3 regions of the Alteromonas sp. 38 genome follow, and region 2 is predicted to be linked to each of the others. Evidence: predicted binding sites of a transcription regulator. Region 2 holds the regulator's gene; each other region holds the start of a gene.

Region 1 (10,893 bases), 400 kb from region 2:
GAGAGACTTTATTGCCGTATCTATCCATTTTGTCGGCAGCCTTAAGTGTTAGTAAGCGCGCTTGCTCAATATCACAATGCATTTGTGCAATACTTTCGCGCACCGACTGCTGTTTGCTAAGTGGCTTACCAAATGCTTCACGCTGATCTACTCGCTCACAGGCTAAATCTAAGGCGCGCTGTGCGCAGCCAATTAAGCGCATGCAGTGATGAATACGGCCTGGGCCTAAGCGACCTTGTGCAATTTCAAACCCGCGACCTTCACCGAGTAGCAAATTACTTACCGGAACCCGTACGTTATCGAACAATACTTCCGCATGCCCTACAGGCTCATCAAAATAGCCCATCGCAGCCATGGGGCGCACAATGGTGACCCCCTTCGTATCCATTGGCACTAAAATTTGCGACTGTTGCTGGTGACGAGCAGCTTCAAAGTCGGTTTTACCCATTACCACCATGATTTTGCAATTTTCGTTCATGGCACCACTGGTGTACCATTTGCGCCCATTGATTACGTATTCATCGCCATCTCGGGTAATTGACGTTTCAATGTTAGTCGCATCACTTGACGCAACTGCTGGCTCGGTCATGGCAAAGGCAGAACGAATTTCGCCATTAAGCAGTGGCTCTAGCCATTGTTTTTTCTGTTCTTCATTTCCGTACTTCGCCAACACTTCCATGTTGCCCGTATCAGGCGCGCTACAATTGAAAATCTCTGAGCTAAACAACACACGCCCCATCTCTTCACACAAAGGGGCGTATTCAGCATTTGATAACCCAGCGCCGTAAGGCTTATATTCCTCTGGAAGGAAGAGATTCCAAAGGCCGGCGTCTTTTGCGCGTTGTTTGAGAGTTTGCATCATAACGGGAGTTTGCCAACGGTTTTCACCATTTTCTACCGCGTGAACATACTCCTTCTCAATTGGATACACTTCTTCTTGCATGAAGGCTCTTAATTTCGTTAAAAGCGTTTGTGTTCTTTCATTGTATTCAAAGTTCATAACTGTCCTTATCCGCTGATGGCGCTGTTTAGCTGTATGTCACAGCGTGCAATCTATCCACAACATCTAAATGTGGTACGCTGTTGAAATTGTTCAAATGCACACCACGAGTATTCGCGAAGCACTGAGAAAAACTCGCATTTCTAATCTGCAAGTTCATGTTAATAACCGTGGGGGCGTCGTAACCGAGTATGTGCTTTAACATCATGGCAATGGCCCCCCCTGAACTTACCACCAACACTCGCTTTGCCTGTGTGCTTTGGAGCGCGCTTAGCATAGTGGCCACCCTATCTTCGAAGCCTGCCCAACTCTCATCCAATAAGTTATGGTCGAGATCATTGGCTGCCCATGCCAACATGGCTTTTTTAAGCAACCGATAATATTCTGCCCGAGACGCACCTTCTGGCACTTTTTGATCTGGGTATCGGGTTAAAAACGCTGTTGCCACTGCTTGAAAGTTAAATTCGTTCAATTCACTGTTGATGTTCGCTTGGGGTAAAGAGCCTATCCCTTTTGCAATACCTTCGGCGGTTTCTCTGTGGCGCACCATGTCACCCATAAACACACTATCGAAAGTAATATCGCGCTGCTTGAAGTAGTGCCCAAGCCACTGGGACTGCTGTGCACCTAGATCACTAAGCTTGTCGTAGTTTGCTGCGCCAAAAGATGCTTGTCCGTGGCGTACTAGGTAGATGTCAGTCATACTACTCTCTGATGTTATCAATATGTTAACCATGGTAAGAAAAGTAGCACCATAAGTTTAATTGATATTTTGAATGGGAATACATCATGTTAGGCTATGGGGAACAAAGGCGACTAAACACGCCCAATAGCGTTGAGGCAGTTGGTTTTCAGAATATTTCTACTATCGTTGTAGCGACTTAAAATTACTGCAACACTAAGTTGTTACGTTGTTTTTTGCACATTGATGCAAAGTGAAAGATTACTGCTAAGGTTCTAGCTGTAGTCAAACGACGCTATTCGTTTGAAATGGGTTAGATGTTAGGTAAAATAAAAATGAAAAAATTGCTGCCCAAGCACACATTCGTCGCACTAGGTATAGCTGCGAGTTGCACATCTTCACTTGCTTACTGCCAAGATAGCGCCTTAGAGCATATCACCGTTCAGGCACAAAAAACGGCACAAAATTTACAAGCAGTACCTGTTGCCGTGACCGCCCTTTCCGGCGACGATTTAATTGAAACCGTGGTGAAAGACGTCTTTGATTTGCAAAACTATGTGCCTGCATTTGGTGCGTTTCAAAATCAAAGCGTGACTAATTCAGGGTTTTCCATCCGCGGTATTGGCACATCATCACAAAATTTCGGCTTCGAATCTTCTGTGGGCTTATATGTGGACGGGGTTTATCGTTCACGGCAAAATGCCCTTATCAACGACTTAGTTGATATTGCTGCTATCGAAGTACTACGTGGCCCACAAGGTACCCTATTTGGTAAAAATACTGCAGCAGGCGCAATGACCCTTACCTCTGTGGCGCCAAGTCATACCGATACCGATGGTTTTGTAGAAGTATTGGCGGGTAATGATTCATTATTAAGATTAAGTGCAGGCGCGTCGTTCTCGTTGATTGACGATATATTAGCCATGCGTATTTCAGGGTTTAAAACCGATGGTGATGGCTATATTACCGATGCCACTTCTGGGCAGAGTTTAAATAACAAAAACCGCTCAGCCATAAAGGCTCAGTGGCTTTATACGCCTACAGAAAATGTCAGCGTTCGCATCATTGCCGATTACGGTGAATTAAATGAGCGTTGTTGCGGTGCACTTACTTGGCAAAACAATTTTCAGGCAAATGACATCCCTGGCAAATTTGGCACAGATGCGTTGTTATCTCAGCCCCCGTTTAACGCCACCATTTACAGTACTGACGATTTCTACGATTTCACCACATCGTTATCTCAACCCCCTATTTCAAAAATGGAAGATAAAGGTGTTTCGGCGCAAATTGATGTAGTGCTTAGTGAGCAATGGTCTTTGGTAGGTATTACGGCTTATCGCGCCTTTGATAGCATCGATATTGTAGATACCGATTTTTCAGATGCGGATTTATTAACCGCCACTAACGATGCAAAACAACAGTCTTTCTCTCAAGAGTTTAGATTGCATTATAAAAGCGATAAAATTCGTGGCCTTTTGGGTGCCTATTACTTTAGCCAAAATTTAGATTTAACCTTTAACACCACGACACAGTTTGCATTCGATAGCTTTTTTAGCATTGCAGGTGCTGAATTACTTCCCTTGGCAAGTGCGATTGATGGACTTAGTGCGGCCACTGGCGGGTTAATAGCCCCTTCTGGGGTGGCAGCACCAAGCAATACCGTATTTATGCACACGGCAAATCAAGAACAAGACAGTGTTGCATTTTTTGCCCAAGCTGACTGGTTGCTGTCTGACACAATCACCTTGACGACTGGCATGCGTTTTACCGATGAAAAGAAGTCGATAGCTGGCCGGTACACCGAACAAGGCCCAGGTATTGATGGCTTGAGCGGCGCTCCCGAAAGCAGGCCCAATATAGGTGCTGCGGTAACAGCGTTAAATGATATTGGCGTAGCGCTCAATACTGGTACTGCAATTAGTCCAACCTCGCTAAATGCCCTAGCGCCTTTTCAACAGGCGGGATGGGGGTATTTTTTCTTGGGTTCATCAGCGGTACTGCCACGACCTGATTTAAACGAAGCAATAGATGATAGCCAGTTAACGGGCACGATAAAGCTTGCTTATCAGGCCAATAAAAACCAACTAATTTATGCCAGCTTAGCCTCTGGTTATAAAGCAGGCGGCACTAATACTGATCGTATTTTACCGTCTTTAGATGCCACTTTTGAGGCCGAAAAAGCGCGTAGTGCAGAAATAGGCTTGAAACAGGATTGGCCTGATTATGGTGTGCGGGTAAATGTTGCGGCGCATTATTCAACCATTGAAGATTTTCAAGCCACCACTTTCACAGGTACCGGTTTTAACCTGCAAAACGCAGGCGACATTCATGTGAAGGGACTGGAGCTTGAAACCACTTGGTTAATGAGTGCAAACACGGAACTTCAGCTTATTGCATCACGCACGTTAGCCAATTTTGATACCTTCAAACAAGGTACATGTTGGGTGGCCTATTCATGGCATACGGGTATTGACGATCCGGGCCGTGCGTCACCTGCCGACCCGTATTGTGCACGAGACGGTGACAGAGTGGGTTTTGAGCCTCAAAATAGCCTTTCAATTATGCTAAACCATCATTTTTTAGTAGCGAGTTACGACGCCACAATAAGCGCAGATTATCAGTATACAGGGGAAGTATATTTGGATGATTCCAACGACCCCTATAAACAGTCTGGTTCATACGAGATTATTAATGCACGACTTTCACTTCAGCTTGAGGAATGGGACACCGAAATTATTGTATGGGCTCGAAACCTTTTGGATGAAGAATATATCGCTAGAAGTGGTTTTGATGTGCCAGTGCAAGAAGGAAAACTGATGGCCTACCCAGGCGCACCTCGCTCCTATGGTATATCGGTAAGAAAGCGTTTTTAACTATTGCGTTTGTTAAAACAAAAGCGATGTAACCTTAAATAAAAAGCCCCACTTATTCATCTACTTTGGGGCTATTTATCTACTTCGTGGCAGTTATGGACGAAGTTATGGAGGCAGTTATGGAGGCTTTATGGGGCTTGCACGGGGCTTTTACTGAAGCCATGTATAAGACTTTTAAGGAGTGTGTATATAAACTGCGTGTTGCACATAACTACTTTAATGTCGGAAATTTGTTTGCCAGTACTGCATGGCACTGAGCAATAATCGACAACGCGATGCTTTCTGGCAAGTCGCCACCGATATTAAACCCAGCTGGGCTGGCGAAGAAGCCTTTAAAATCACTTTCTTTAACCCCAGCTAACGCGAACATTTCTTCTTTACGGTGAATAGGCCCTAACATGGCCACGTACTTCAGCGGGTACCGAGATAACATTGCTAAGGCATTACTGTCTATTTGTCGGTGATGAGACATCAACACCGCTGCATCGATATTGTGTTCTGCGACATGCAAATTCAGTGCTTCGACTTCTGTCGACTCGACAATAAAGTTAGCATCACCGAAGTGCTCTACCCTTGCCTGTGCTGGCCTAGGATCCCATACGCTCACCGACCACCCTTGCTGCACTGCCATCTTCACCACAAAAGTGGCATCGTATCCACCGCCAACAATAAGTAGGTGTGGAGGCGGTTCACAAGGTACTGTTAGAAAGCACTTACCGTTTTGGGTATCAAGTAAAGCGGCCGTTTTTTTAGCTTCAGGCTTCACACGAGTGGTGTTGTCAGCCTGTTCGCTGTTACTCGCTTGCTGGTTGTCGCAAACGCTAACTGAGGAGGAAAGTTCGCCATTAACTTCTTGCTTCCATAAACAAGGTTGCCCGCTCACCAAATATGAATACACAGTATGTAACTGTAAATAGTGATTATCACTAGTTACAGGTAACAGCGCTAAATGTACAACCCCGCCGCAGCCTACACCTAGTTTAAAGGCAATGTCTTCTTCATCGTTATCATCGTAAACTGCTGTACGATGCTTACCATCTTGCATTACCCGCTGGGCTTGTTTGTTAATGTCTGATTCAAGGCAGCCACCACTTAACACACCTAGTTGATGCCCAGCATTGCTGAACAACATGACAGCCCCCGCTTTCCTGTAACAAGAGCCTTCCGTCTTATATATAAGCCCCAGCACCCACTGGTGGGCATCCTTTAGCGGATGCCACTGGGCTAAAAGGTGTATTAGCTGATTACTCATTGCTCAGTAGATGCCTGAACAATAAATTGCGCTAACGTCTCTGGGTCTTGTGCACCCGCAACACCGCTATTACCAATCACAAAAGTAGGTACGCTTTGAATACCACGTTGCAACCATAAGTTCTCGTGCTCTCGAACGACATCTGCATAGGTTTGATTGGCCAGAAGTTCACTTACCTCTTGCTCGTTTAGCCCCACAGACACCGCTTCGCTTACTAACACGTCTATATCATTCACGTTTTTTCTTTCACTGAAATAGGCGGCAAATAAGCGTAATTTTAGCGCTTCTTGCTTACCGTTTTCCCCTGCATAGTGCAGTACTTGGTGTGCATTGAAGGTATTCGCCATACGCATGCCGTCGAAGTAATCAAACTTAAAACCAACCGATGCACCTGCATCAATAAGTTGTTTTCGGTTTTGATCACTTTGTGCTGGAGTAAGCCCGTATTTTTCCATTATATGTTCACGAACGTCCTGTCCTTCTTGCGGCATGTCCGGGTTAAGTTCAAACGGGTGAAATTGAATAGTTACTTCAATATCGTCTAATTGCGCGATGGCTTTTTGTAGACGTTCGTAACCAATAATGCACCAAGGGCAAACTACGTCTGACACCATATCTATCGTTACTCTTTTCATTGCACCTCCAGCGCGAAGCCGTTAAATATTGTTGGTTTTAAACACCTACTAAATGAATAATGTATTGTAGGGGTGAACCTTTCAGCTTCAACCAACATTGCTATTTTTACCGACCAATTCATCAAGTTCTTCGTTCACTAACTTCACAACAGCGTTAGACCACAATTGATAGCCTGCAACTTGCGGATGAAAGCCATCTTCAGCCATGTATTTGAGCGTGTTGTCTGATTGATCATTACCTATTGGGTTTAAGGTTAGTGTGAGTACGTTAACCCCATGATATTTGTTCACCAGCTTAAGCAAGGCGGTATTGAGGTACTTCGCTCTTTGCCCTAACACCCAACGTAACGGTTGGGGTAGCGCGGGAAATTCGTGCATAGGAGGCAGTGCGGTAAATACAACTGACCTGCACTGGTATCGCGCTTTTAGTATTTCAATTATTTGCGTGACATTACTACGCCACCGGCGCAAGGACGTAAAACCCGTTACATCATTTACCCCTATTGAAATAACCGCCACGTCGAACGATCTGCATTGAAGAGGCGTGTCGAAACTATGGGTAGAAGTGATTGTTGAGAGGGACGTTGAATTAGCATCATACGTAGGATCACGGTTGGGTTTAGCCCGCTGCAACATGGATAACAAATCCGTACTGTTAACCCCTGTCTTGGCCTTTAATTCCCAATCAACGCAAAAGTTTTCCGACAAACTGTTAATTAACCAGCCAGACAGTGCTTGTTCTTGAGTAGATACACCCACGCCAGCGGCAGCGGAATCTCCCGCAATAAGCAACGCCAAGGGAGCCTTCATTTGCTGACAGCTTACCGGAACGCCGCTATGCGCATCGCCTTTAAGATGCACCTTGTTGGGGGCATTGCTAGCGCACTGGCAGCAACCCACTCTTTTACCGGTAGGTTCCGGTAATTTGAGCGTTTTTTTCCTTACCAGCAGGCCTTGTACTAGCAAAATTGGAAAACTGACTATAATGAGTATGTTTAAGAGCAAAACCTTGAACGAGATCAATAAACACCTTACTAGTTTGCATTATTATCAATGATGAAATGGGTTTACCACGAAAGAAAGGCCACCTGTATAAGTGTCTTTCGCTACTTTACTAGCAAACTAAGCAGAAAATACCTATGAATTCGCCAATTGATCGCGCCACAAGTACAATTACAAAATATGCACAACAGGCGCCACGTTACACTTCTTACCCTACTGCGCTTAAATTCGAGTCGGTGAACGACGGGTTATTAGAGAGCGCGTCTGAAAACTGCGGCGCCGATACCATAAGCTTATATATTCACATCCCTTTCTGCGAACAGCTTTGCTATTACTGTGGCTGCAATAAAATAGTAACTCGCCACAACGAAAAAGCCGACCATTACCTTAGCTACATTGAAAAAGAGATGGTAGCGAAAAAATCGCTTTATAAAGATAAGAAAGTGGTAGCCCTTCATTTAGGTGGAGGCTCCCCAAGTTTTCTTTCAACTATACAACATACCTATTTAATGTATCTGATTAAGAAACACTTTCTTATTTCCAGCGAAGCTGAATTTTCAATTGAGTTAGATCCTAGAAATGTGACTTGTGAATACTTAAAAGATTTAAATGAATTAGGTTACACCCGTGTTAGCTTTGGTGTACAAGATATTAATGTAGATGTTCAGCAGTCTATCAATCGGGTTCAAAGTACCGCACACATTGCCAAATTAGTGTTTGATGCAAAAAACATAGGCTATACCTCGGTCAATTTGGACTTAATTTACGGTTTGCCCAAACAAACTATGGAGAAGTTTCGCACCACGGTAGTGGCGGTAAAAGCCATGTCACCCGACCGAGTGTCACTTTTTAGCTATGCCCACTTACCAGACAGATTCGCAGCCCAACGCAAAATACCGCTAGATACCCTAGCCACCCCTGATGAAAAAGCGGCAATGCACCAAATGGCAGTAGAAAGTTTTTCTAAAACAGGCTTTGAAATGATTGGTTTAGATCACTTCGCGAAGCCCAGCGACACACTAGCCATGGCTAAGCATAACCACGTATTGCACCGAAACTTTCAAGGCTACACCACGCATAAAAACAGTGACTTACTTGGTTTGGGCGTATCTGCCATTAGTACAATAGGCAATGCATATGGCCAGAACCCCAAACAACTTAAAGACTATTACAACCGGTTGGACAACGACATACCGCTAACCGCCAACGGCATTGCGTTAACCCTAGACGATCGCATTCGTCGAGACGTGATTATGTCTTTAATGTGTAATTTGTATTTAGATAAGAAAGATATTGAAGACAAGTACAATATTAAATTCAATGGCTATTTCTGTATTGAATTAACGAGCCTTAAATCGTTAGTAGACGACGGTATTATTGAACTTCGCGATCGATATATTAGTGTGCCAGATAAGTCTCGCATTTATATAAGAGCAATATGTGCAAGATTCGACGCTTACCTAAACAAAGGTCACCATATTTCACGCTATTCTGCGGCAATTTAGGCAGTGGGAGTTTAGGGCCGGGAATTTAGCACCTAGTAATAGTAAACGCAGCGCTTTAAAACGCTTTGCAAACCTACTGAAGTTTGAACCTAGCTACCACGGATAAACCAGGTTCAAGTTTCAACCGTTCAATCGACAAGGTGCTTACTCTGGCATACAACGCTTGATTACCATGGGATAGCACCACGATTGCGGTTTGTAGTTGATGTTCTTTAGATTGCGGTGTTTCAGAGAAGTAAATTTCCGCCACTTCGCACGGTAACGCGTTTAAAATACTGCTAGAGGGCACATTCACTTGTGTATTGGTATCAATACTCACCTCGCTGGCAAAAACGGCTATTTTTCCTCGCTGCGGATACTGGTAAGTGCCTACCCTTTGCTCATCTTTGTTTTCCGTATTCAGTTTATTATCACATTGCACGGTAGCTTTGGCGTAAAGTACGTTGCCGCTTACATTCAAACGTGTAAATGGATAAGGAAAATCTTTCGACTTTTGAATTACCTCGCCTTCTAAAATTGCACAGGGATTTTCTACACTTCCCTGGCTGGCGATTTTCGCCATAACGTAAGCTACTGAACCCGTCGCCTCTACCGCGCCATCAACTACAGATATCAGCCCATCACAGAATAGAGCCAAGTCTTGAACATCGTGAGACACCATGATCAATTTTATATTTAAGCGGCCACAGGTTTTGACTAGAAATCGCAGAATTTTGCTACGTAAAGCTGCATCTAATGCGCTTAACGACTCATCAAGCATCAGCACATCTGGGCCATTAACCAGTGCACGCGCTAATGCCACCCGCTGCGCTTCACCACCTGAAAGGCTGCCTATTGATTTATGCAGCAAATGTTCGCACTCACAACCAGCAATAGCATGTTCAACTGTTAACGCCTTTGAGCCAGCATGACGTTCGGCCAGTGCTAAATTACCTTTTACATTTACATGAGGAAATAGCATAGGCTGCTGAAATACCAAACCTACCCGCACGCGGATGGGCGCGCTATTTACGTTTATTTCCTTGGTTGCTGAATGCGCGTTAACTGTTGCGCTAGCAATAGGTTTAGCATCTTCAGCAAACCAATTAACACTTACTGATGCTTCTTGTTCGAACCCAGCTAGCGCACGAAGCAAGCTGCTTTTACCCGCACCTGATGGCCCGGTAATACCCACTACCTGCATGGAAGATGGTAATGCGGCTTTCGCACTAATGCGGTTTTCTAACGAGATATTGAACTCCAACCTTGCCCTCCTTTTCCATTAAAGCGATACAGCAGCGTAAGCAGTAAAAATGAAAACAATAGTAGCCCCAACGAAAGTGCATGTGCTTGGCCATATTCTAAGGCTTCAACATGTTCATACAATGCAATTGAGAGCACTTGGGTTTCGCCTGGAATATTCCCCCCAATCATTAGCACCACACCAAATTCACCAATGGTATGGGCGAAACTAAGGCCAAATGCCACTATAAATGGGGCTTTGCACAAAGGAAGTATGATGCTGAAAAACGTCTCTATTTTTCCAAAGCCTAATGAATGCGCCACTTCAACATACCGTTTATCGAGTTGAGTAAAGCCGCTATACAAGGGCTGCAGCGCAAAGGGTAATGAGTAAATAAAAGAGCCTATCACTAAGCCTTCAAAACTAAACGCTAGCTGATGGCCGGTGAGCCATTGCCACCCTTCCCCAACTGGGCTTTGGGGCGAAAAAGCCACCAACAAGTAAAAGCCGAGCACGGTGGGGGGAAGCACTAAAGGTAATGCAAGTACCGACATGAATACGGGTTTTAATTTATGTTGCCAGTTTGCCAACTTCCACGCCAGAGGAGTAACCAATACCATTAACAGCACGCTGGTTAAAAAGGCCAGTTTTAGGGTTAACCCTACCGCAGTAAAGGCGCTATGTTCTAGCATTTATGGTATACCCCTAGTGACTCTGTTATC
Region 2 (10,893 bases):
CATTAGCCCTTACTCAATTGGTGAATGGCATTGTGGTGCAAATCGGCTTGGTATTGTTAGTGGTCCCTGGTGTGTACTTTTGGATGGCGACCTCTTTTTCACTGATGCTAGTTGCCGATAAATCGCTAACACCGCTTCGCGCTATAATTTTATCTTGCCGTGTATTTAATGCTTATTGGGCACAGTTAGCGGGTGTGTTTGCCATTTTCATTATATTGTTTATTTCCGTTCCCTTTACATTAGGTTTGTCCCTTGTTTGGGTTCTACCCCTGTATTTCAGTATGCTAGGCTTGTTGTATGAAGAGATGATTGGTGAAGAGGGCGAACCTACCCAATCTGAATCTGTTCAAAGTAAAACGAATGAGTCGAGCTTCGATGCATAAACGGGAAACCCTAAAAATTGTTTTAATTACTATCGCTGTATTGGCAGTAATAGTCATTAACGCGCTAATATTAACTAAGCGTGAGCCCGATATTTTAGATATTCCAGAAACACCTGAAGCGACAAAACCTGTTCCTGATTTTTCTGCTTATACTGATATAAAAGAAAAGAAGAGCGCGTTTTTTGATTACTTACGCCCTGAAGTTGAAAAACAAAATGCGTATTTACTTACCCTTAGACACTACATACAAACTTTGTATCGTAAGGCTTTGAACGAAGAGTCCCTAACTGACGATGACATTAGCCGCCTTGAGTGGCTACAAACTGAGTACCGCGTAAAGGCGGAACAACCGCTAACGTCTCGTCTGCTTGCATTGCTTCACAAAATTGATATTTTGCCTGCTGAACTCGTGCTCGTTCAAGCGGCAAACGAGTCGGCATGGGGCACCAGTCGTTTTGCTAGAAAAGGTTATAACTTTTTTGGTATTTGGTGCTTTGTAAAAGGTTGCGGTTTTGTACCTGGTAAACGAAATGCGGGCGCAACGCACGAGGTCGCGAAATTTTCCAGCCTTTCTCGCGCTACTTATACTTATATGCGTAACCTGAATAGACACGATGCCTATACCGATTTGCGAGAAATCAGAGAGCGGTTAAGAGCAAATCAAATCCCCATTACTGGTGTAGCCTTGGCAGAGGGATTAATGAATTACTCTGAGCGTGGCGCGGCCTATGTAGACGAATTACAAACCATGATCCGGTTTAACCAGGAGTTCTTAACTGAATGAAACGTATAGCATGCGCGCTTATTGGCGCATTACTCACCTCAAGTGTTGCCGCCGAAATGGTAAATGTGGAATATAGCCGTTTTTATAGCCACGTAAAAAAACTTGATAATGAAGACACTCAAGCTCTGCAATTCGCTTTTGGTTTTCTGAGGGTTGGTGAAGGGCGGTTATGTGAAATTAATAACGCTGAAATTGTCACTGACAAACAAACTATGCCATTGGAGGTTAGTGATGAGTATAGATTCACGGTACCTACGGAAAAAGCGCTAAAATTAGCGAATGCATTTATACGCATAGATTTAACGGAAGCGGCAAATGTGTGCGATATGTCAGTTCAGCTTGAAACAAAAAGTGAATACTTAACCGCCAGTTATACAAAAGAAGAGCTGAATTTTATCTATGGTCAATATGAAGCGTTCTTCAATGAAATGGGCAGCTTTTTATCGTTCTTAATGCCAACCGTTAAAGGGTTGATGTTGCAATTCGATGATAGAAACTTAGATTATATTACCCCAGAAGGGCTGCATATCAACAACGGTATACTTCACCTAGAACAAAGCGAAATCAACGAAATCAAAGGGCTTACCTTACCGAAAGCCCCACTTCGTGTTACCGCTATGGCATCAAGCTAACAGTTGATACTTAATTTGCTCAGCAATTCGGGTGATGGTTTCTTCACCCTTTTCGCATAGCTCTTGTGCACGATGAAATTCCATAATACCCACATCCGTTAATTGGGGCTCTATAAGAATATCCGGCGGATCGCCCGCTAAACGTGAACGTGTCACCCTCGCTTGAAGTATCTCCAGCGAACTACTCATTACACTTAAAATCCCTGGTGGGTTACCTCTGGGGACTTTATTAGGTGGTGGAGAAATCGTTTCTTCTATGGCCTCAATAGCGTCGCTAGCAACCCCTTCTTTTTGTTCGGTGTGCTTGCTGTCGGTTTCCGTTTCTTCTTTTTCTTTACTGTCAGGTGAAAACCATTGCTTAAGCACATTTTGGCTTTTAGTGAAAAAGTCTTCGGTTTTTCTTTGGTTCTCTTCGTGATCTAGTCGTAATTTTTCAAGCCTAAGTGGCCTGAAGTCAGCATTAAGGTTCACGGCAATCACAAAATCGGCACCAAGCTGTCGACATAGATTAACAGGCACTGGATTAACTACCGCACCATCAACTAACCAACGGTCGCCATGAGCCACTGGGGCAAATAGTGCAGGAATAGCGCACGAAGCTTGAATGGTGTTACCAATTTCGCCTGAACTGAAAACCACTTCACGGCCCGTGTACAAATCGGTAGCCACCGAGGCGAACGGTTTTTCCATTGCTTCGTAGGTTGGGGCACAAAATTCACTGGCAAGTTTATCAAACACTTTTTGCCCACTAGCAATGCCGCCTCTGCGTAAGCCAACACCCATCAAGGCGAGTACCTGCCAATCTGACAAAGAACAAGACCATTCTTTAAGGCCTTCTAACTTGCCACTAGCGTAGGCTGCACCGACATAGGCACCAATAGAGCAACCTGCAACGACGTCAATTTTAATACCCAGCTTTTCTAACGCTTGAATAATACCAATGTGGGTCCAACCTCTTGCGGCACCCGCACCTAATGCTAGACCAATTTTCATTTAGTTTGATTCCATCAAATTGATAACGTGAACCGTGTCGTCAGAAGGCTCACTTGGCGACGCGAAGGTGGGAGGATCGAAACCAATATCACCGTCTTCAACTGGGCCGTTCTGCGTAGATATACCTTTAAAGTCGTGCAAATTCTGATCGACCAAATGCGATGGTGCTACATTTTGAAGCGCACTAAACATAGACTCAATACGTCCAGGAAAACGACGATCCCAATCTTGTAGCATGGCCTTAACGTTCTGACGCTGTAAATTCTCTTGAGAACCGCACAAGTTGCAAGGAATAATAGGAAATTCTACGGCATCAGAATAACGCTGAATGTCTTTCTCGGTACAATAGGCAAGGGGCCTGATCACAATGTGTTCACCATTGTCGCTAACCAGCTTTGGCGGCATTGATTTAAGCTTACCGCCATGGAACATGTTCAAAAAGAAGGTTTCTAGCATGTCGTCACGGTGGTGGCCAAGCGCAATTTTAGTGGCGCCTAATTTTTTGGCCGTGTTGTATAAAATGCCCCGACGTAATCGTGAACAAAGCGAACACGTGGTTTTACCTTCAGGCACTTTGTCCATAACAATAGAGTAAGTATCTTCTTCTACAATTTTGTATTCAACACCTACACTCTCAAGGTATTCAGGAAGTACATGTTCTGGAAATCCTGGCTGCTTTTGATCTAGATTAACCGCAATAATGTCAAAATGAATTGGCGCGATGCGTTTTAAAAACATAAGAATATCAAGCATGGTGTAACTGTCTTTTCCTCCGGACAAACACACCATCACTTTATCGTTATGTTCAATCATGCCGAAATCAGCAATCGCTTTACCTACATTTCGACGAAGTCGCTTTTGTAGCTTGTTAAAGCTGTATTTTTGTTTGTTTTGAGACGCGGTTAACGGGGCGTCTGCACGGTTTGTGCCTGCACTGGTCATATCAATAGCTTGGTTACTGCGAAAAAAACCATTATACAGTAATCAGGTAAAATTGAATGTGCGAGGTTAAGATTTTTTGTATCTTGTCGGCACTAGCCGCTAGCAAAAAACAATAGCGCAAAAGACTATAGAGCGGTGCTAGCAAACAGTGCCGACAGGCTGTGTACAAACACGTTTGCATTACCGTGAAAGGGGCGAAATAAAGCCGTCTGGTTTTATTGCCAGTACATCACACACAAGTTCATCAATAACATGTTCAGCCGTGTTACCTATAAGGGCCGCGGAAATACCTACTCTGCCAACGGTACCAATGATCACAAGTTCGGCATCGATATCTTTGGCTATTCTTGGAATGACTTTTTCAGGAAGCCCCTCTTTCACATAACAGCGCTCGCTATCGATAGCATACTTTTCGCTGTGTGTGTTCATCTCGAGTTCGTGATGATGCTTTACCGCGTTGTTGTATGTGTCTGGGTCGAACTCAGGAACTTCAATAGCAATATTAAGCGGTGTAGCAGGGTAGCTGTTAACCAAATTTACGTTGCCGCTGAGTAATGCGGCATAATCGTTAGCAATAACTGTGATTTTGTCGTTGAGTAGCGCATGTTCGTCGTCTTCACTGCCTACATTTACCGCCGCAATAATTTCGCCGTTTTCAGGCCATTCATGTTCTTTAACCAACAATACGGGGGAGGGGCATTTTCTAAGGAGATGCCAGTCTGTAGGAGTAAAAATAACGGAGGCTAAATCGTCATGGCGCTTGGTTGCTTTTACAACCAAGTCTATATTGTTATCTATTACGTACTGCACAACAGCTTCAAAGGCACGGTTATTCCACTCAACAACAATATCGGTTTTTTCAAACCCTAAATCGCTAAGGATTTTCCGTAACCAACCCGCATGTTCCTTAGTGACCGCATCGCGCATAGCTTCACGATCATCAGGGCTAAGCATGGTTGTCATATCGTAAGATAAGTCGTAAACCACCAGCATGGCGGTGACAGAGGCACCTGTCTTTTTGGCAAGTTCATATGCACGGCTAAGCGCAGGTTGGGTATCTCTATCGGCTTCAATGACCGCTAAAATACGTTCATACTTAATCATAACCCCTCCAAACATTTTTAGATTTTTGGTTGCTACAATTTAAGTGTAATACCTATTTGCTATTACGTAACTTGTTTTAGATCAAAAGCTTTGATGATTAGCTATTACAGGCGATATTAGGTGCAACCACAGACGTTAAACGTTGTGACATCTCATCAAAATCTAAAATAGTGATGAGTTTACCGTCCACTTGGATAATATTTTCTTTTTGAAAACGGCTTAATAAGCGGCTAATGGTTTCAATAGTTAGACCCAGGTAGTTCCCAATTTCATTTCGGGTCATGGTTAGGTGAAATTCTTTATTTGAAAATCCACGTTCTTCGAAACGTTGAGAAAGCTGAGAGAGGAAATACAATAGACGTTCTTCCGCTGAGCGCTTATTAAGCAACATCATGAGGTCATGATCTTGTTTAATTTCCGCACTCATGAAACTCATTATTTGATGTCTTAACTTCGGAAATTGAACCGACATCTCATCAAGCGTCTCATACGGTAATTCGCACACCATGGCGGTTTCTAATGCCTGGGCATAGCTTTGGTGCTTGTTTTCCCGTAATGCATCGAAGCCGATAATATCGCCAGGGAAGTGAAAACCTGTAATCTGCTCTTCACCATCTGAATTGGTGACGAAAGACTTAAAAGAGCCCGTGCGTACTGCGTAAAGAGAGTTAAATGTATCTCCCGACTTTACCAGCAAATCACTCTTGTGAAGGGGTTTCTTTCGCTCAATAATATCATCTAAAGATTCAATCTCAGTCTTGTTTAGCGCAACGGGTAAACACAAGTGGCTGAAACTGCAATTTTGACAATGAATTGAGAATTGGCTTCCTTTGCTCATAAGTTCAAACTATAAATAGGGTCGACTTAATATAATCTTACTCTTTTGTTTATGAAATTGCTGCATAAATTAAAAAGAGAGCGTAAATAGCCAATATTCCAGAAAAGCATTGTCTTACCACGGGGTGCCTGAAACCGGCTATTAGGTACTGACTACCTGCGCTTGCCGCCAGCAAAGTGGGCAGAGTACCTAACCCAAAAAATAGCATAATGGCAGCGCCGTCAACGGCCGAGCCTGATGCTAATGACCACGTTAACGTGGAATAGACCAACCCGCAGGGAAGCCAGCCCCATATAAAACCATAGGGTAGTGCATAAACCGGGCTTTTGAATGGAAGAAATCGTTTAGATAAGGGCTGAATAGCTTTAAATAACCCGCGCCCCATAGCTTCAATATAATTCAATCCTTGCCACCACTTTCCCAAATAACACGCTAAAAGCACCAGCATAACGCCACTAATCAAAGATAAAACGGGTTTAGCGATAGGCACAAATTCGGTTGCCATTTGGCCGACAGCGCCTGTAATAGCACCGGCTAATGTGTAGCTGAGGATACGGCCAAAATTATAGGCAAGGGTGTAGGGTAAAGCAGGTTCATTACTTGGCGTTACCGTGCGTAGTGCCGCAACAATACCGCCACACATGCCAACACAATGCACTCCACCAGCAATTCCAATGAAAAAGGCAGAGAATATATTAACCTCTGTCATCAGTTTCTTTACGTTGTTGTAACTGCTTTCGCTGCTCGGCTAGCTTCTTTTCATCACCTGATAAATCATCATCAAACAAAATGCTATAGCCCTGTCTATCAAGGTCTTCAAACTGATTGGTTTTAACCGCCCAGAAAAAGATAACCAGCGCCAACGCAACAATGATGATAGCGATGGGAATTAAGACGTAAATGATACTCATGTTATTTACTTAATAACCTCGTTGAATTGGTGACCACAATAATACTACTCAGTGACATGCCAACCACGGCCATCCAGGGAGAGAGTAAACCCGACACCGCAAAAGGAAGAATGATTATATTGTAACCTACTGACCATGCGATGTTTTGCTGAATTTTACGCTTTGCCTGTTTAGCCACTGAAAATAAGGTTGGTACCGACAGCAAGCTGTCTCCCAGCAAAATAACATCTGCCGCTGTTTTGGCTACATCGGTGGCGTTTCCTACCGCAACCGCCACATCTGCACTTGCAAGAACAGGGGCATCGTTTATACCGTCGCCCATCATCATGACTTTGCGGCCTTGCTTTTGTAACGTATGCACCTGAGAATACTTTTGCTCAGGCGATAGGCCACCTTTCGCTAAATTGATAGGTAAGCTGGCAGTAAGTGCATTAACATTATTTTGTGTATCACCACTTAACACCACCAATTGATGTGCATTCAGTGCGTTGAGTGTCGCTAAGGCATCTTGACGCAAGCTATCATTGACGCAGAACGCCGCCATTAATACACCGTCGGCACACAAAAACACATTTGCCGGTATGTCTACCTTAGAGGTGGTTGGTAAGTTACAAAATACGGCTGAGCCCATAGTAAAAACTACGTTGTTTATCTCACCACTAATGCCACCACCTGGTGTAACGGTAAATCCGTTCATGCTATTAGGTGGGGTTTTATTTTGTGACTTAACATTATCGCTGTCGAAGGCACGCGCAATAGGGTGCTCAGAACGAGACTCTAACAATGCGGTGAGCGCCATTACCTGCACCGGATCTACCCCTTTAGCAAACCAGCGCTGTTGCAACGAGAACTTGCCTTCGGTTAGTGTGCCGGTTTTATCAAGGGCAATAGTATCAATATCGTTGAGTTGCTCTAACGCATCAGCACGCTTTAACAAAATGCCCTGACGATTTAGCTTTGCCATGGCACAGGTTAACGCTGACGGTGTGGCTAAGCCAAGGGCACAAGGGCAGGTTGCCACTAATACCGAGATGGTGATCCAAAACGCTTCTTCACTGCCCACAAACGACCAATAACTGTATGTTAAAGCCGATATCAACAACACCGAGAACACAAAATAACGGGAAAAGTTATCGGCAATTTGCGCGGCTTTTGGTTTACTTGCCATGGCGCTAGCCTGCAAACGTACTATTTGGTTGACTAAGGCATGCTTTAAGCTTTGGGTTACTTTAACCGTTAGTGTACCATCTTGATTTACTGTACCACCATAAACTACATGGCTGGTCGATTTACTTACGGGGTTAAATTCTCCCGTTAACATAGACTCATCAACCGCAGCAGTGCCGTCTAGCACGATACCGTCTACAGGGATGGTCTCACCAGGCTTTATTAATACAACATCATCGGGCACTAGCAGCTTTGCTAGGCATTGAATCATACTGCCATCATCTTGAATTTTAGTGGCAGATACAGGAATATACTGCATCATGTTGGCTGAAATTTGCGCCGCACGGTGCCTGCTTCTATGTTCGAGGAATCGGCTTAACAGCAGTAGAAAGATAAACATGCATATGGATTCAAAATACACTTCACCTTGCTCTAGCAAAGTGGAACGTAAACCCGCAAAGTAGGTGCCAAATACCGCGAGGGTGACAGGCACATCCATATTCACGGTTTTTGCGCTTATTGCCTTCAAAGCACCTAAATAGAACGCGCTTCCTGAATAAAGTACTACTGGGGTGGTAAGGGTGAGTGCAACCCAATAAAAGTATTGACGGGTTTCTTGTTCAATGGCACCAAACCAATCGAAGTAAAGCCCAGCCATTAGCATCATCACCTGCATGGTCATGATGCCTGCCAAGCCTAACTTTTTAATAAACGATTTTTGCTCGCGCTTATAGCTCGCTTCATGTTCATCAGGGTGAAACGGTGAGCCAACATAACCTATGCGTTTTAGTGTGGTGAGTATCTGGCTAAGCTTAATAACATCGGGTTCCCAGGTTATTAGTGCGCGGCGCTCCTGAACGTTTACGGCGACTTGCGCAATGCCGGATACTTTTGAAAGCTGCTTTTCAATCAGCCAACCGCACGCTGCACACGTTATGCCTTCAAGGGTTAGCTGTATTTGCTTGTGCTGTCCTTCGTCAAAAACAAACTCTTCTTGAAGGGCTGGGTCGTCATAAACATTAAGCGCAGAAAGGCTTTCTAATATACCATCGTCTGACTTTTGGGCAGGCTCAGTACGAAACTGATAATAATCTTCTAAGCCATTATCAACGATGGCCTGAGCAACCGCTTGGCAACCAGGGCAGCAGAGCTGCCTAGTTTCACCTAATATTACTGCTTCGTATTTGTGTGTTGCATCGTTAGGTAACGCGCAATGGAAACAAAGGTTCTCGCTCATTACGGGTTAAACTTGATAGCGCCAGAATAGGGGAGTTGAAGCGTATTTTGTACTTTCCAGCTGTCATCTATAGGAGAAAGCGAAACTTGCCACTTACCGGTTAAGTCTTTTTCAACAAAACCCCGGTAAATACCATTAGCATCACGACTTAATAATACACTTGTATCACGCTCTTCTATGGTGACATGATAAAAATTCAATTTAAGCGCGTTTCCTTCTGCAGGAATACCTGAATGGAATTTTACTGCAATACTGCCATCAGTAATGGTTAACTCAGTGGTAATATTTTTTCGTTTTGCAATGGCTTCTTTATCTAGCCGGGCATTAATGGCTTTACCTTCTTTGTAATAGTCGTCTACCACTAAGCTATCTTCGGTTGAAATAGCTAGCTTTAACAATACGCCTCCCATTATCAAAGTGATAAGAGGAACTGCGATAAGAAACCACGGCCAAAATTGTTTATACCAAGGTGTATTCATTAATGACATCAACTCGTTTACTACGGGAAAACCGGCGCGATAAAAAGCTAAAGCACACAGTCGGATAGGGCTATTTTCTCATAAAAAAAGCCTCGTGATAACGAGGCTTTTTAGCATTATTGTTAGTTATACGAATTTAGTCGTTAGAAAGACTATATACGTATGACGCAACAACATGGATTTTGTCATCACCCAAGGTTTTCTTGAATGAAGGCATAACACCATTTCGGCCGTAGGTTAGTGTTTCAGTAACCGCACGATGACTTCCACCATACAACCAAATGTTGTCAGTCAGGTTAGGCGCACCAAGTGCTTGGTTACCTTTACCGTCCATGCCGTGACAGGCAGCGCATGCAGCAAAGCGAACTTTACCTGCGTCAGCAAGTTGCTGGTCAACATCACGTCCGCTAAGACTTAATGCATATTCAACCACTTCTTCGATGCCTTTCTCACCCATAACATCTATCCATGCTGGCATAGCGGCTTTGCGGCCTAATGTTAAGGTTTCAACAATTTTGGCACCCGAACCACCGTATAACCAATCGTTATCAGTAAGGTTAGGGAAACCACCGTTTTGACCGCGAGCATCAGAACCGTGACACTGAGAACAGTTTTGCATAAACAAACGCTGACCTACTTTATTCGCTTCAGGGTCCTTTGCTAGCTCCTCAACAGGAATTTGCGCATACGCTTCGAAAATTGGGTCGAACTTTTCAGCTGCATAATCCAACTCACGATCGTACTCTACAAACTTGCCTTGCTCTTTTGCATCGATACGCGCTTGCGCCGATTCTTCAAGCGTCAATATGCCTTGGTTTGAACTCTTCCAGCCAAATAAGCCTTCGTAAGAACCCAATCCAGGATATAGGGCAAGGTAGATAAAACCCCAAATGATTGTCATGTAGAACATGATTGTCCACCAACGAGGTAGCTGGTTGTTCAACTCCTCGATGCCGTCGAATTCATGCCCCATTGATTCTCCTTCTGGCACGCCTGTTTGGTTAGACAAACACCAGCGCAGAAGGAAATAGCAACCAATGATTAACCCTAGGGTTATCACTGAAATCCATATTGTCCAAAACATACTCATAAGTTCGAGACTCCTGCTAATCTTCTTTTGATTTTTCTTTGTCTTCGTCTGCGAAAGGCAAATTCGCCGCTTCATCAAACTTTTGCTTGTTGCGGCTACTAAAAGCCCACCAAACTATGCCAATGAAACTAACAAAGACGATGACAGTAAAAATGCTACCTACTATTCCTTGATCCATATTATTTCAAATGTGTGCCAAGAGATTGTAGGTATGCAATAAGGGCTTCCATTTCAGATTTACCCTGTACTGCCGCTTGTGCTCCCGCGACATCTTCGTCGGTATACGGTACGCCAAAGCCTTGGAAAACTTCCATCTTCTTGGCGGTTAACTTA
Region 3 (10,893 bases), 1.2 Mb from region 2:
TCTGCACTGCATTTCCCATCCCGAAAGCTTTACCGCCACGCGAGAACACTGAGCAAGTGCTTTCATATTAATACGCCACTGCTTAACGTAGGCAGCTGTAACGGCAGAACTTAATAGTGCCGCACCTGTGTGATTAATAATAACTTGCAGTGTCGGTCGTGCTTCTAATAGCCTAAGTAATGCATTGACCCCCTTGCTGTCACCCACATCCAATTGGGCATCGAAAGACAACCCATATTCGCTACAACGCTTCAGCGCATGTTTTGTTTTAGGGTGGGTTAATATAGAGGCGGCTTGTTCATCTAAAATATGGCGAAGCCCCGCCACTGAAAAGAACCCTGCTAATATTTCTATATGAGACAAGGTACTTTCACTACACAAATCGATACTTGCAACGCTTTTAAAAGGTAGTTGAGCACGCTGTTCTAAATAACGGATTTCGCGCCAAGGGCGTTGATTATCGAACCCTGCCTCAATATGCACATAACCAGCAAGAGTGTGACCGCTGGAAAGTGTTAAACTTCTCTCACCGCACGCCAACGCAATGGCTTGCTTATCCTGCCAATACGGCGGGTTTTGCGGCTTCAGCCAGTGATAATCACCCGCCTCTTGGGCAAAGAAATGTAGATGACCATCGACGATATTCACTTGGCGGTATAACCGCCATCAACAGCGTGTAAGCTGCCAGTAATAAAGTTCGCTTTTTCACTGCAAAGAAAGTACACCAGTTCAGACACATCTTCGGGTTGGCCAATTCGGCCAATGGGTTGCTCGGCGGCCTCTTGGGCTACGACTGCGGTTTTATCAGCACCTGATGCTGCAACGTACTTGTCAATGGCGTGGTGAAACAAGGGCGTTTCAATCGTGCCAGGGCATACTGCGTTGGCTCTGATATTAAAAGGGGCATAATCCAGTGCTGTGGTTTTTGCCATAGACGCTAAGGCAGACTTTGTTAACCCATAGGCAAAAGAGTTTTGTTTACCCACAAAACACTGATCTGAACCCATCATCACAATAGCCCCGCTTTTTTGTGCTTTCATGATAGGTAATGACGCTTTAATTGCGCCGTACGCCCCCTTAATATTTAGGCTCATCACCTTATCAAGCAATGCTTCATCGGTGTCTTCAATGGTTGCCGACACGTGCATGCCTGCGTTACAGACCAACGCATCTATACGGCCATATTTCACCGCGATATTATCAATAGCATGACGCACCTGTTCCACATTACTGACATCACAAGCCACCCATTCAGCGTTAGTTGGTGTGTCGTCAAAATCTCTTACATCTAGGTTTATCACTCGGTAGTCATTTTCACTGAATGTATGACAAACCGCTAACCCTATTCCTAAGCTACCGCCGGTAACGACACAAACTGATTTTCCGTGGCTCATGAGTACTCAACTTCTTAATACATGGAATTAACTATAGTTATAGGATGCCAGCGAGCTATCGAAAAGCAAGCTTTGGCAAAGATTATGATGGCCTGTGATATAAATTTAAAGGCGTTGAGTGGTTATTGTACAAATACAGCGATATTATTTTTCATTAACTTTCCCTTAACGGGCTACTCTGTCTATGCTATTTGTGTCTATAATGTGGCAAAATTAAAACACTTGTTTGAAAAGGGAGTCTTCCATGCCTCTGTACCACGCCCCTACTACCGATTTTCAGTTCTTACTTAAGGACTGGTTAGGCCTAGATGCCCACTATGAAAAGTTGGGTATCAGCGATTTTGATAGCGAACTGGCTAACGAGATTATTGCACAAGGCGCTAAATTCGCCATTGATGTTGTTGCACCATTAAACCGTGAAGGTGATGAAGAAGGCTGTAAGCTGGAAGACGGAAAAATCACCACACCGAAGGGTTTTGCCGACGCTTATCAGGAGTATGTAGCCAATGGCTGGAACGCCATGCTAGGCACAGCTGAATATGATGGCCAAGAACTTCCCTACACCATGGCAGTGCCTGTGCATGAAATGCTAAATGCCGCAAACCTAAGCTGGCGTTTAACGACTATGCTGACAGAAAGTGCCACATTAGCGGTGACTAAACATGCTAGCAAGGAATTAAAAGACAAGTATCTCGCTAAACTCATCAGCGGCGAGTGGACAGGTACGATGAACTTAACCGAACCGCATGCTGGCACCGACCTTAGCTTACTTAGCACTAAGGCTGAACCACAAGGTGACGGAAGTTATAAAGTGACAGGTAATAAAATATTTATTACTGCTGGCGATCAAGACTGGAGCAGCAATGTTATTCATTTGGTACTTGCTCGCTTACCCGATGCGCCTAAAGGCGTGAAAGGCATTAGCTTGTTTTTAGTGCCCAAGTTAATGCTTGATGATAATAACGAGCCAAGTACTGCGAACTCGTTATCTGTGGGAAGTATCGAACATAAGATGGGTATCAAGGCGAGCCCGACCTGCGTGATGAATTTCGATGAGGCTACGGGCTGGCTAGTGGGTGAAGAAAACCAAGGCTTAGCCTGTATGTTCACTATGATGAACGACGCACGCTTCCAAGTTGGCTTACAAGGTCTGGGAGCTGCAGAAGCTTCTTACCAAGGTGCGTTAACGTATGCCCGTGAGCGAGTTCAATCTCGTGCGCCGCAAGGCATTCAAAACCCTGACGGAAAAGCCGATCCTATTGTATTTCAGCCTGATGTAGCCCGTATGCTACTCACGCAAAAATCACAAATTGAAGGTAGCCGCGCACTCTCTTTGCTTTACGCAAAGTACATGGACATAGAAAAACTAGGCACTGACGAGGAAAAAGAAAATGCAGATAAAGTGTTGCAGTTTCTTACACCAATTTGCAAAGCCTACATGACAGATATGGGCCTTGAAACTACTAGCATTGGGGTGCAAGTATTTGGTGGTCATGGGTTTATTCGTGAGTGGGGCATGGAGCAATTGATGCGTGATGTACGTATCGCTATGCTGTATGAAGGCACTAACGGTATTCAGGCATTAGATTTAATTGGTCGAAAATTAACCCGCGATGGCGGGCAAATGATGGAAGCAACTTACGGGGCGTTTGCACAGTTGGTTGCTGATATTAGCGATGCTGAAAACAAAGGGCTGGCGCAAGGTCTACTTGACGATTGGCGTGCATCATCGGCTGACTGCCTAGGTATGGATGGCACTACTGCAGCAGCGGCAGCAGCAGATTACTTAGCCTATTCTGCCTACTCGCTAATTGGTGTGCTGTGGTACAGCATGGCAGATAAAGCGGCGAGTACAGATAACGCGGTGCTAGCTTCTTCTAAGCAGAAAACCCGTGACTTCTATATGCAGCGAATATTGCCGCGTCGCAATGCACATAAGCAAGCATACTCAGCAGGCTATGAAAGCACACTGGCTATATCTGGCAGTGAATTCGATTACATTTAACTATAATCGTTAAGTAAAAAAAAACCGCCGATAAAGGCGGTTTTTTATTATCTTATCAATACAACAACAGCAAACTAAAACCCGTTAAGCTCTGGTGTTGTTGCTGCTCATTGGCACCATCACAAACGATGAGCAGCGGTGTTAATCGTGACTCACTATGCTTTGTGCAAACGTATCGTTAAACCAATCTTCAATCATGTTCTTCTCGTAAACCAGATTATCGGTGCTCAGCCTACGATTAACAGTATTCATGAACATCATATCTTTAATCTTAACGTCTTCGCTTTTAAGCACGGTGTTATCACTGCCAGAAAGTACATATGAAAACGACATTCTGGGAATGTCTATTTCCTTAATGATCCTTACATCAGTAGCAGACTGCCCCATACCAACAAAAGATGCAGGCCAGACCTGACCGGCTAAATCTAAGTCTGTTACGGTAATTAACAGCTTTTGATCTTCGGGAAGTTTTTCAGCGAGTTCAATAAAAAATTCATCGAGCTCTTTAAAAGTACGCTCTCTAAAGTGCACGCGAGATTCATTCGACGGCTTAACATCTCGGTAAGACTTTGGTTCTTTCCAAGTTACTTCAACCTGTGCTGCTTGCAACACACCAGACATACCCACGCTGGCGAGCAATACCGCACATAAACTTAACTTAGCTATTTTCATGTAACCCCCTACCTTGTTTTTAGAAACCCGGTATTAGTCAGCTACAAAGACTGAGTAAGCGGGTAACGGCGCTTAGTGAAGCATGGTTTCAACCATAGCAATGCTACTACTTTTATCACAACTATATGCTCAATAATAGCACAGGTAGCTGAACGTAAAGTGAATGGCTTTATCTATATACACGGTCAAAATGGGAAGAATTAGAGGACACAAGAAGCAAAGAAAAGAAACAAAGCGTTTATCGCTAATTATTTATCGGGTTCGAGTAACTTTGATTGCTCTATCAGTGTACATAACTGCTTGCGGTTGTCGCGACTAAAGTTAGGGTTTATATCGGTGGTTTCGCAATAAGCGCTATGAAAGCGCGTTACCGTTGAACGACTTGCCAGTATTCTTCGAAGGTAGTTCGCTTCGAATTCTTTTAAAGGAGCCAGCTGCGCCGCGGCCTGATTTCTTAACGTATCCAACTCTCGTTGTTCAGGTAACTCAGAAATAGAAACAAACCAACCTGAGACGGTACTTTGTATATCTGAAAAAAAGTACTGAACAAAAGGCGAGCGCAGCACAATCACCAATAATACAATTTCAGCACAGATGACAAAGAAACGAAGCATTTAAAATTATTCCACTACTACACTTAATTTAAACAACGCAGCTATCGTTAGTTATTTTTAATAAACACTTTCATCAAAAAAATCAAAAAGATAATTACTTGTATAATTTTCATTCGGTATTAAAAACTATTATCGCTATAAGAGTCAACTAGCATTAAGTAAAGGCATACCGATAAAATATAATTTCTGAACTTTCAGTATTGACTGAAAGATAAATAAAGATGATCATTGATCTATGTTAAACACGCTGAAATTTCAGCTGTTATAATGCGCCGCGCAATACAAGAAGTTGGCTAAGGTTTTGAAAAAATGAACGAACAGATTCCGGTTAAAAACGTTACCCCAGTAAAGGTGTACAAACCCGCATCATCCACTGAAGGGAAACGATACGATTCGCGCAGTCGCATTTATGTTCGTGCGGTTAAAGGCCCTCTTGAAACATTCAGGCGTTTCTTTGGTTTGTTTTTCCTCGCCTTATTTGCCGCTATTCCGTGGATTAAATTCAATGGTCAGCAAGCGGTGTTACTCGATATTGTAGAGCAGCGCTTTTCTATATTTGGGTTAACCTTATGGCCGCAAGATTTAACCTTACTTGCTTATATTTTTATCGTGGGTGCATTCGCGCTTTTTTTCGTGACGACCTTTGCAGGCAGAGTGTGGTGTGGTTTCATGTGCCCTCAAACCACCTGGGTATATATCTACACGTGGTTTGAAGAAAAAATAGAAGGCCCAAGAAATAAACGCATAAAGCTAGATGCGCGAAAAATGGACGCGGATAAGTTTGTTCGCAAAATCCTCAAACATACGGCCTGGGTGGCAGTTGCCTTGCTTACCGCACTCACCTTTGTGGGATATTTCACCCCAATCGGCGCGCTCTTTATTGATTTTTTCACCTTCAACACGGGTTTCTGGGCAGCGTTTTCAGTGGTCTTTTTCGCGGTATGCACATATGCCAATGCGGGATATATGCGTGAAATCATGTGTACCCATATTTGCCCTTACGCGCGTTTTCAATCTGCCATGTTCGACAAAGACACCTTTACCGTTTCATACGATGCGAAACGGGGCGAACAACGAGGTCCGCGTCCGCGTAAATTAAGCCATGAACAGGTTCACGAAAAAGGCTTGGGCGACTGTATTGACTGTAATTTATGCGTACAGGTTTGTCCTACCGGTATTGATATTCGTAACGGCTTACAATATGAGTGTATTAACTGCGGCGCGTGTGTAGATGCGTGTAACGGCGTAATGGATAAAATGGGTTACCCCAAAGGGCTAATAAGCTTTACGTCGGAAGAAGAGCTGGCGGGGGGTAAAACACACATTGTACGGCCTAAGCTTATCGGCTACCTTATCGTTCTTATTGTCATGACAGGGTTATTGGTTGCTGACATTGTGACCCGCGTGCCTCTGGAAATTGACATTATTCGCGACCGTAATTCGTTATATCGCGAAACCAATGAAGGGTTAATTGAGAATGTTTATACCGTTAAAGTACTCAACAAATCTCAACAAACTCAGACCTATACCATTTCGGTTCAAGGGCTGCCTGAATACACCTTTATTGGTAATAAAGAAGTGACGGTACAAGGTGGTGAGGTTTATAGCACACCGATTTCGGTTGCAACTGACCCGTATAATCTGGAAGATGTGGTAACAGACATTCAATTCACCGTTACCACTACCACCGATTCAGGTGAAAGTGTAACGGTTAATGAGCCAACCAAATTCCTTTATCGATGAAAGATTTTTCGTTTTCTGGATTAGATCCAGACACTATATTAGATGCCCTGGAAACTCAGGGCATTTTTCTTCAAAGCGGCTTACTTGCTCTCAATAGTTACGAGAACCGGGTTTACCAATTTCAAGCCGATGACAACAAGCGTTACGTGGTTAAGTTTTACCGCCCCGCCCGTTGGACAGACGCGCAAATTATAGAAGAACACAGCTTTGCCCAAGAACTTGCTGATAACGAAATTCCTATTGTGGCGCCCTTAGCGCTAAATGGAAAAAGCCTTCACCATCATGGAGATTACCGCTTTACGGTTTTCCCTTCTGTAGGTGGGCGCCAGTTTGAGAACGATAATTTAGATCAACTTGAATGGATGGGACGCTTTATTGGCCGTATTCACCGCGTATCTCAAGCGAAAACTTTTAAGCAACGCCCAGATATCGACACGCAAAGCTATTTAGATGAACCTAGACAGGTTTTAGAAAATAGTACCTTGTTGCCCGATCACCTCAAAACGGCCTTCTTTGCTATTTTGAACCCCGTTATAACTGCGGCTTCCTCATCATATAAAGCCACCGACGTTATTCGGCTACACGGCGACTGCCACCCTGGAAATATTCTCTGGCGTGATGGCCCTACCTTTGTTGATTTAGATGATTGTCGAATGGGCCCCGCCATTCAAGATTTGTGGATGATGTTAAGCGGTGATCGCCAGCAGCAGTTATTACAACTTGATACATTGGTTGAGGCTTATGAAGAATTTCAGCCGTTTAATACTAATCAACTTGCGTTAATTGACCCCCTTCGCGCCATGCGTATGGTGCACTATATGGCATGGCTGTCTCGCCGCTGGGAAGATCCAGCCTTCCCTCGCGCTTTTCCGTGGTTTGCCGACGATAAATACTGGGAAGGTCAAATTCTTGCGTTAAAAGAACAGCTTTCTGCCATGCAGGAACCGCCTCTTAAAATCGGGTATTAGATCGCAAAACCTGAACACACTCGCTATTTATTAGGCACTTAAGCTATACTCCTTCGCGCTTAGGTGCCCATCAATGGGTTAAACGGGAAATCAGTGAAATCTGATGCTGCCCCCGCAACGGTAAACTCAGTGTGAACACACACATTCTCCTAAACACGCCACTGTGTCATCGCTATTTATATCGCGACATGGGAAGGCCGAGAAACCATACATTGTATTGGTGAGTGAGCCCGGATACCGGCCTAGCTTCACGGCAGTTAATCTGCTTACATTCACCCTTGTACTCGGGCGGAGTACATAGCGAGAAATACAATGAAATTTCAAACACACTTTACCTGCACTGCAGTTTATGCTGCCGTGGCAACACTGCTGTCTGCACCCGTTTTAGCGCAAACTCCTGATACCATTGAAACACTTACCGTTACTGGCACCCGTTTACCTGTACAAATAGCCAAGCTACCTGCATCGGTAAGCGTACTAACCGAGCAAGATATTCAAGCCTCAGGCGCAGTACAACTTACCGATTTAATTCGCGGCTTACCAGGTGTGAGCCTTTCTCAATCAGGTAGCCCAGGCGGCCTTACCGAACTTCGTGTTCGAGGCAGCGAAAGTAATCACTTACTGGTGCTTATTGATGGCGTGGTGTCTAACGACATTGGCCAAGGAAGCTTGATAGACTTGGCCCACTTGACCTCAGCGAACGTGGTACGTATAGAACTACTGCGTGGCCCGCAAAGTGCCTTATGGGGCAGTGGTGCGATTGGTGGCGTATTGAGTATCACCACCAAAGCAGGTGAAGGAACCAGCACAAAACCCAGTGTTAATTTAAGTGCAGGAATAGGCACACAAGGTACTTACCACGGCAGCATAAATGCCGCCACCAAAAATGGCGATGTGGCAGTGCGCACCTACGCCAATTACCTAAAAACAGATGGCGATAACATCTCACGCATTGGTAATGAAGATGATGGTTATGACAACATGACCGCAGGCATCAACATCGATTACGCATTGGCAGATGCACACACATTGAGCGCGAAATTCCGCAGCACCCAATACGAAAATGATTACGATGGTACTGACTATGTTACCACCGGATTGCCTGCAGATGCCGACAATGTGACTGATGGTAGCCAACTGAGCACTAAGCTAGCATGGCGCTTCGCACCAGATGCTTCGGCTTATGCATCTACTGTGTCTTTCGATTACCGAAAAGATGATAATGAAAATACCACATCGGGTGCCGATGCGGGTGGCACGACTGGCGAGCGACTAGCACTTAACTGGACAAGCTTTTATCGCTTCGACAATTGGCAAGTGGCAGGTGGTGCTGAATACTTACAACGTTTGTTTGAACAACGTGGCCCTGTGGTGTTTGGCGATCCTAATCAAAAGCAACATGACAATACCACCAGCCTATTTGGTGAAGCTACAGGTGACCTTGTTGAGAATGTTTTCGCAACCTTAAGCGCACGATTCGATAACAACAGTGAATTTGATGACGCCGTTAGTTATCGCGCGGGCCTTACATGGCAAGTATCAAAAAGCTATGCGCTATTTTCTAGCTACGGCAAGGCCATTAAAACCCCAACCTTTACTGAGCGATTTGGCTATTTCCCAGATAGCTTTATTGGCAACCCAGACTTAACGCCTGAAGAGAGTGAAGAATGGGAAGTTGGCGTAAAAGCACATTGGAATTCGGTTTCGGCACAAGTAAGCGGTTATAGTGCCCAACTTGAAGATGAGATTAATGGCTTCGTTTTTGATACCACTCAAGGCGTGTATACCGCTGCGAATACAGACGGTGAAAGTAGCCGTGACGGCGTAGACGTTGAAGTAACGTGGCTTAGCGATTTAGCGAAGGTATCGGCGTCGTATAGCTATTTAGACGCCGAGCAAAACGATAATGGTATTGCTAACACCGAGCTTCGACGTGCACGACACCAAGGCGCATTATCGGCATTGTCTGATTTAGGCACCAAGAAATTTAGCCTTTATGCAAGACTGGCCTATACCGGAACACATTACGATACTTATTTCCCACCCTACCCAGCTAATGCAGAAACGTTGGGGCTGTCAGCTTACACACTAGCGTCAGTTAACCTTGGTTATAATATTTCTGAAAAGTGGGCGTTATCATTAAAAGTAAATAACCTTTTTGATACCGACTACGAGGATATCGTAGGCTATGCAGGCCAAGAACGTCGTGCATTGTTATCGGTGAGCTACAACCACCAGTAACTCCGAATATGTCGCTTTATAGACTCAAATAGCGATACTTCATTCGCTTCTTCTTTAAGAAGAAGCGAAACTTTCTGGTCTTATATCATCCATTCGTTGCATTTTTCCGCTCGCTTGTCGCGTAAACTAGTGCCCAATAAAAGCCTGTGGTAACCTCAACACTGATAGATAGATTTGAAATCAAAGGATTCAATTACATGAAGAAGTTTGTAGTATTGTTTGTAATGGCAATGCTTTTGCCATTAACCGCATGCGCCCAAGAAGGCGCAGCAAAGTGGAAAGAAGGTACCCATTACACGGTATTAGATGAAGAAGCGACCAAAAAGCCAGTTATCACGGAATACTTCTCTTTCTGGTGCCCACATTGCTTCCAATTTGAGCCAATCGTAAAACAAATTAAAGAGAAAAAAGGCGAGAACACTAAGTTCGAAAAAGTGCATGTTAACTTTATGCGCTTTACAGGCCCTGATGTTCAAGATGCCGCCACCCATGCCATGTTGATTGCCCGCGCAATGAAACAGGAAGATGCGATGAACACGGCTATATTCAACTACATTCATAAGCAACGCGCAACCATTACCAACCTTAAAGATTTGCGAAACATCTTTGTGGTAAACGGTGTTGATGGCGCTGAGTTTGATAAGTTAGCCACCAGCTTTGGTGTAAACAACATGATTCGTAAGAACCAGCAGCTTATCGACAAGAACCGAGATTACTTATCAGGCGTACCAAGCTTCGTTATTAATGGTAAATATCAGCCTACATTTACTGCTGAAATGACATTTGATGATATTGCTGATTTGATTGTTTGGTTATCTGAACAAAAGTAATTGCTAGGATTATTGAAGTAGGCCCCAACATGCCTATTTCAGTACAAGATTAAATGGGCCGTAGCGGTTAACGCTAAGGCCCATTTTCATTTTTCAATGCGAAAAAAAGCCGGAGCTATTCATGTCGTTTCTACCCGAAGATTTCAGTGCCTTTATTTGCGAATTAGACCAACTAAAAAGCGTTAAACGCCAAATAACCTTGCCTTGTGATGGCGATCGTCAGGAAAACTCTGCCGAGCACAGTTGGCATGTTGCATTGATGGCCAGTACCTTGGCACATTATTCCGAGAAGCCTATAGATGTCGCTCGGGTTATACGTATGATTTTAATTCATGATGTAGTGGAAATTGATGCAGGCGATTTGTTTGCCTTCAACGAGGACTCAGAACACGACGCGCAAGCACAAAAAGAGCTTGATGCGGCGAA

Evidence for each region. The regulator FNR, encoded in region 2, switches genes on or off when oxygen is low (the NO sensors DNR and NnrR bind a similar motif). The targets are predictions, from matches to a motif close to TTGATCTAGATCAA.
Region 1: the regulator FNR is predicted to act here: its motif matches at 7,452-7,465, upstream of hemN (oxygen-independent coproporphyrinogen III oxidase).
Region 3: the regulator FNR is predicted to act here: its motif matches at 4,914-4,927, upstream of ccoG (cytochrome c oxidase accessory protein CcoG).

Annotation. Positions count from the first base shown of each region.
Region 1 covers NZ_LR733300.1:1,512,453-1,523,345, reverse strand. The annotation lists gene FLAVO9R_RS06545 (acyl-CoA dehydrogenase family protein) at 1-1,000, opposite strand, end outside; gene FLAVO9R_RS06540 (histidine phosphatase family protein) at 1,029-1,703, opposite strand; gene FLAVO9R_RS06535 (TonB-dependent receptor) at 2,018-4,555, shown strand; gene FLAVO9R_RS06530 (XdhC family protein) at 4,767-5,807, opposite strand; gene FLAVO9R_RS06525 (DsbA family oxidoreductase) at 5,804-6,442, opposite strand; gene FLAVO9R_RS06520 (SGNH/GDSL hydrolase family protein) at 6,530-7,342, opposite strand; gene hemN (oxygen-independent coproporphyrinogen III oxidase) at 7,582-8,949, shown strand; gene FLAVO9R_RS06510 (ATP-binding cassette domain-containing protein) at 9,023-10,192, opposite strand; gene modB (molybdate ABC transporter permease subunit) at 10,171-10,863, opposite strand; gene modA (molybdate ABC transporter substrate-binding protein) at 10,864-10,893, opposite strand, start outside.
Region 2 covers NZ_LR733300.1:1,907,913-1,918,805, reverse strand. The annotation lists gene FLAVO9R_RS08195 (stress protein) at 1-383, shown strand, start outside; gene FLAVO9R_RS08190 (glucosaminidase domain-containing protein) at 376-1,167, shown strand; gene FLAVO9R_RS08185 (DUF2987 domain-containing protein) at 1,164-1,799, shown strand; gene FLAVO9R_RS08180 (patatin-like phospholipase family protein) at 1,791-2,792, opposite strand; gene ttcA (tRNA 2-thiocytidine(32) synthetase TtcA) at 2,793-3,734, opposite strand; gene uspE (universal stress protein UspE) at 3,915-4,838, opposite strand; gene fnr (fumarate/nitrate reduction transcriptional regulator Fnr) at 4,936-5,676, opposite strand; gene FLAVO9R_RS08160 (sulfite exporter TauE/SafE family protein) at 5,726-6,385, opposite strand; gene ccoS (cbb3-type cytochrome oxidase assembly protein CcoS) at 6,372-6,587, opposite strand; gene FLAVO9R_RS08150 (heavy metal translocating P-type ATPase) at 6,589-8,991, opposite strand; gene FLAVO9R_RS08145 (FixH family protein) at 8,991-9,470, opposite strand; gene ccoP (cytochrome-c oxidase, cbb3-type subunit III) at 9,607-10,560, opposite strand; gene FLAVO9R_RS08135 (cbb3-type cytochrome oxidase subunit 3) at 10,577-10,738, opposite strand; gene ccoO (cytochrome-c oxidase, cbb3-type subunit II) at 10,740-10,893, opposite strand, start outside.
Region 3 covers NZ_LR733300.1:721,965-732,857, reverse strand. The annotation lists gene FLAVO9R_RS03130 (amidohydrolase family protein) at 1-648, opposite strand, end outside; gene FLAVO9R_RS03125 (SDR family NAD(P)-dependent oxidoreductase) at 645-1,394, opposite strand; gene FLAVO9R_RS03120 (acyl-CoA dehydrogenase family protein) at 1,639-3,399, shown strand; gene FLAVO9R_RS03115 (DUF3016 domain-containing protein) at 3,541-4,071, opposite strand; gene FLAVO9R_RS03110 (hypothetical protein) at 4,320-4,685, opposite strand; gene ccoG (cytochrome c oxidase accessory protein CcoG) at 4,995-6,428, shown strand; gene FLAVO9R_RS03100 (serine/threonine protein kinase) at 6,425-7,396, shown strand; cobalamin riboswitch at 7,441-7,656, shown strand; gene FLAVO9R_RS03095 (TonB-dependent receptor plug domain-containing protein) at 7,709-9,637, shown strand; gene FLAVO9R_RS03090 (thiol:disulfide interchange protein DsbA/DsbL) at 9,835-10,467, shown strand; gene FLAVO9R_RS03085 (HD domain-containing protein) at 10,589-10,893, shown strand, end outside.